DNA from 2 places in the uncultured Blautia sp. genome. Region 2 is predicted to be linked to the other one. Evidence: predicted binding sites of a transcription regulator. Region 2 holds the regulator's gene; the other holds the start of a gene.
What was found. Region 2 encodes HrcA, which represses chaperone genes, less so after heat shock. Its sites were predicted from a motif close to TGTTAGCACTCNNNNNNNNNGAGTGCTAACA; they were not measured.
Positions count from the first base shown of each region.

Region 1: RDS42_RS09645 (Hsp20/alpha crystallin family protein) is a predicted target of HrcA. The motif match lies at 1,275-1,305, and genes of this name have one in related genera.

Region 1 is NZ_CABVDF010000124.1:4,612-7,081, reverse strand. Features, by position in the region: gene RDS42_RS09650 (HdeD family acid-resistance protein) at 100-633, opposite strand; gene RDS42_RS09645 (Hsp20/alpha crystallin family protein) at 706-1,146, opposite strand; gene RDS42_RS09640 (DUF4118 domain-containing protein) at 1,488-2,336, shown strand; gene RDS42_RS09635 (ATP-binding protein) at 2,275-2,470, shown strand, end outside.
Region 2 is NZ_CABVDF010000002.1:9,473-11,942, reverse strand. Features, by position in the region: gene grpE (nucleotide exchange factor GrpE) at 1-458, opposite strand, end outside; gene hrcA (heat-inducible transcriptional repressor HrcA) at 499-1,560, opposite strand; gene uvrB (excinuclease ABC subunit UvrB) at 1,770-2,470, opposite strand, start outside.

The sequences.
Region 1 (2,470 bases), on a different contig from region 2:
GTATTCATTAAAATAGGCTGCACACAATTTTGTATGCAGCCGAATCTATATGAAGAGGTGCCTTTTTCCTCTTTGGCAATGTTAGTTTTTGTTATATTTTTATAACCAGAAACGGTTGGAAAAGCATCCACGCATAACGGATACAATTCCCTGAAGGATCAGGAAAAATCCGATTACCCAGGCCATAGCTGCAATACTTGCAAATGGATGTGTGAAAGACAGAAAACCAATCACAGTCAGCAGGATTCCAAGTACCGTAAACCAGCCCCAGCCTCTTACTCCCAGTTTTTGAAGGTCAAAGGAATTAACCAGTTTGGTGATACCTGAAAAAATCAGCCACATTCCTAAAATAAAGGAGATTGTCATTGCTGTAAACCATCCATTTCCCAAAATGAATAAAGACATCAGTACGGTCAGAATGCCGTCAGCAAGAAACCAGCCAGATCCTGCCATATAATCATGACCGGCTGCAAATATCACTATATCTATAATGCCGGAAAACATCATGGCAACTCCAAAGATAATGGGAAGACCATAAAGAATTTCTCCGGGATTCCTCAAACATCCAATCCCGGTTATAATCAGAAAGATTCCGGCTAAAATCCATAATACTTTTGATGTCGTTTTACTCATATCAAAAACCTCTTTCCCAATTGTGTTTAGCTTTTAAAACAGGCAGGGGTTTTATTCCCTGCCCGTTTGAGATTAACCTTCAATGGCAATATAATGGGAGTTGTTTTCTACTGTCTTCTGCTCTTTTGGAACAGTAAAGGAAAGAATACCATTTTCAAATTTCGGATGGATGTCTTCTCTCTGAACATTATTTCCTACATAAAAGCTCCTGCTTACATTTCCGGCATAACGCTCTCGGCGGATATATTTTCCTTCCTTATCCTTTTCATCTTTATCAAGACCTTTTGCGGCACTTACCGTTACATAACCGTTTTCAAGCTGGATCTGAATCTCATCTTTCTTAAATCCCGGAAGATCAATGGCCACTTCGTAAGTGTTGTCTTTTTCCTTTACATCGGTCTTCATGATATGGGGAGCATGTTTCCCATACAATTTTTTATCGATGTCCGGAAAAGCAAAATCATCCATAAAATCATCAAATAAACTTTCTCCAAAAATATTAGGCATTAACATAAGTCATATCTCCTTTCATGACATAAACTAAAGTTTGCACTATCGGAGAAACCCGAAGTGTTGATTTATGAATATCAGGAAGAGAAATCATTTCCTCTTCCTTTGTTCTATGCGTAATATAACATATGAATTAGCACTCGTCAATAGAGAGTGCTAATAATTATGTGAAGATTTTGTGAATTATAAGAAATTATATGACTACTGATATTAGATCCAGCGGCATTGATTCCAAATGTTAATCATTATTTGAGCAGAAACAGAATGCCATGTTTCATGGGATTGGAAAAACAGACTGCGAGTGCTATACTTAACGGGATTAATATGATAATAAAGAGACGATCATGATGATGAAAAAGAAAGAAATCCTGCAGAGCCTGTTGAAATTGGTGGTTATCGTATTTGCAGCCACCGTACTTGGGAAGATTTTTACAGGGCTTGGATTTCCAGAAACGAATATTGTTGTGATGTATCTTCTGGCTGTTCTTCTGGTTGCGAGATTTACATCAGGATATCAGTATGGGATTTTATCTGCAGTAGTTTCACTCCTATGTTACAATTATTTTTTTACGGAACCCTATCATACGCTTGCAGTAAATGATCCCGGGTATCTGATTACTTTTTCCATTATGCTGACAACTTCCATTCTTACAAGTGCCCTGACAACAAAAGAAAAGCTTTTAACGGAAGAAGCAAATGAAAGAGGGAAAGAAAGCCAGATCTTATATATGCTTTCCAGTAAGTTGTCTGATGCGGCGGATATGGAAGCTGTTCTCAGAATTGCAGCAGAAAGTATTAGTCATCTGCTTCAGGTAAATGTCGGATGCATTTATGTTGGAAGGCAGTCTGAACCGATCTTCATCCAGCAGTCCGGAAAAGAGCAGATTCACAGAAGCGTGCCGGATGCAGATGAGATTCGGAAGAGATATACAAATCTTCGAACCGAATATCTGGAAGAAGAGGACACTTATGGGTACCCGGTCAACGGACGGGAGCATTTGCTGGCAGTTGTTAAAATTGATAAAACCGTAAATGAAGAACATCTGCAGGAAAAGAAAAAGTTACTGCATTCTATTATGGAGAATGTTTCCATGGCAATGGATCGGATTGAAGTAACGATAGAAAGAGTTCGTGACAGAGAAAGCATGGAACGAGAGAGAACGTGCGAATCTTTTGCGTGCAATCTCTCATGATCTCAGGACACCACTGTCGGGTATCATGGGGACATCGGAAATGCTGATGGATATGACTGACAAAGAAGACAGACGTCAGGAACTGCTTCAAGGTATTTATCAGGACGCAGACTGGCTGAAATCATTAGTGGAAA
Region 2 (2,470 bases):
ACTCCCAGTCCTTCCAGTGTTGTCATAAGCTGTTTGTAGATCATCTGCATACCTTCGGCAAATGCATCTCCTTCCGGAGCCTGTGCAAGACCTCTCTCAAAATTATCCACTACAGGAAGCATGTTCTCAATAATTTCTTTTGCTCCCACAATATACATACTGGATTTTTCTTTCTCTGTACGCTTACGGAAATTATCAAATTCTGCCATGCTTCGTTTCAGACGATCTGTCAGCTCTTCAATCTGCTGATCCTTTTTATCTTTTTTCTTTTTGCCGAAAAAAGAGGTTTTCGCCTTTCCTTCTGTTTTTTCCTCTGCCTCTTCCTTTCCTTCCGGAACCTCTTCAGCAGTTTCCTCTCCGGCTGTGGCTTCCGGTGAATCCTCCTGCACTTCTGCTGCAGTTTCGTTTTCAGAAACAACCTGTTCTGTATCCTCCTGCACCTCAGACGTGTTTTTCATTTCTTCTGCCACGCTTTTTCTACCACCTTTCTATCTTCACCTACTGGCTGTCATCATTATCATTTTTATTCTTTCTGAATACCTGATCCAATTCAACTTTCAGGGTTTTCAGATTGTTTACAACATTTTCATAATCCATTCGTTTCGGACCTACAATACCAATGGTACCGTGCATCCCTTCTCCCAGCTCATACGTTGCAGTTACTACACTGCAGTCTTTCATTGTAGGGATCGGAAGTTCATCTCCTATATACACCTGAACCCCAGTGTTTTCAGAGTCTGACATATGTTCCTTCACCAGATCCGCAAGCTGCTGTTTTTCTTCAAAGGTTGATATCAGTTCGGTGGCTCTCTGCTTATCAGAAAGCTCCGGATACTTAAAGAAGTTTGTAGCGCCTGAAGTGTAAATCTCCAAATCATCTTCATCCACCTGAATCGTTGCGGCAACAGCATCCAGCACTCTTGCAACAAGTCCGCTGTGGATTCCTGCCTGCTCCTTCAGCCTTGCGATCATACCCAGATTAATATCCTGAATAGGAAGGCCGTTCAGATTGGTATTCAAAAGCAGATTCAATTTCAGGATCGTCTCATCATCCATCTCCTCATCCAGATCTATAATCTGATTTCGGATCACATTTCCCTCGCAAACCACCACAGCCACCAGCTGCAGTTCATTGACTCGTGAAAGCTGGATGAATTTCAGCTTACTTCCACTGTACTGCGGAACGGAGATCATCGTAGCGTAATTGGTGTTGGAAGCAAGAACCTTGGCCACATTTTTCAGGACCTTTTCCATCTTGTCTGTCTTCTCGATCATCAGATTACGTATTTCTTCGATCTCATCTTCCTTTTCCTGCATCAGCTCATCTACATATAAGCGATAACCTTTATCAGAAGGGATTCTTCCCGCTGATGTATGGGGCTGTATAATGTAGCCTAAATCTGTCAGGTCCGACATTTCATTTCGGATTGTTGCTGAGCTGACATTCAGATCCGTATACTTGGAAATCGTTCTGGATCCAACCGGTTCTCCTGTTTCCATGTAGGTTTTGATGATCGCCTTCAGAATTTTCTTTTTACGATCTGTCAAATTATCTTCCACGCCCTCAGCTCCTTTCCTTCTGTTTTTGTTAGCACTCGATTTCAAGGAGTGCTAACATCTACATTGTTAAGATAGCACCGTTAAAATCTTTTGTCAAGGGATAAGATGTATTTTTATAAAAATCTTTTTTGTTCGGCAAAAAAAGACAGACGGCACAGAATCTTATCCTCTGTCATGTCTGTCTTTTATATACGGGGTTTTTATTTATATCAGTTCTCCAGTTCCTGAAGATTTCGCTTTAAATCCAGCATCTTGTCTCTCAGCTCTGCCGCCTGTTCAAAGTTCAGGTCTGCCGCTGCTGCCCGCATCTGTTTCTCCACCTGTGCAATCAGTTTAAGCAATTCCTTGCGGTTCATAGATTCCGGATCCTTTTTCAGCTTCACTTCTGTTTCCGCTACCGCCCTGGATACCGTGATCAGGTCGCGAACCGCCTTTTTGATGGTAGTAGGAGTAATTCCATGCTCTTTATTATATGCTTCCTGAATTCCGCGGCGGCGCTCTGTTTCACGAATCGCATTTTTCATGGAGTCTGTCATCACGTCCGCATACATGATCACATGTCCCTCACTGTTTCTGGCAGCTCGTCCAATGGTCTGGATCAGAGAAACCTCTGAACGGAGAAATCCCTCCTTGTCAGCATCCAGGATCGCCACCAGAGTAATCTCGGGAATATCCAGTCCCTCTCTCAAAAGATTGATGCCTACCAGCACATCAAATACATCCAAACGCATATCCCGGATGATCTCCGCCCGTTCCAGAGTATCAATATCCGAATGAAGATAACGGACACGGATTCCCACGTCTTTCATGTAAGCAGACAGATCCTCTGCCATTCTCTTTGTCAGCGTAGTGATCAGGATCTTATGCCCTTTTTCGACTTCTTTATTAACCTCTCCGATCAGGTCATCAA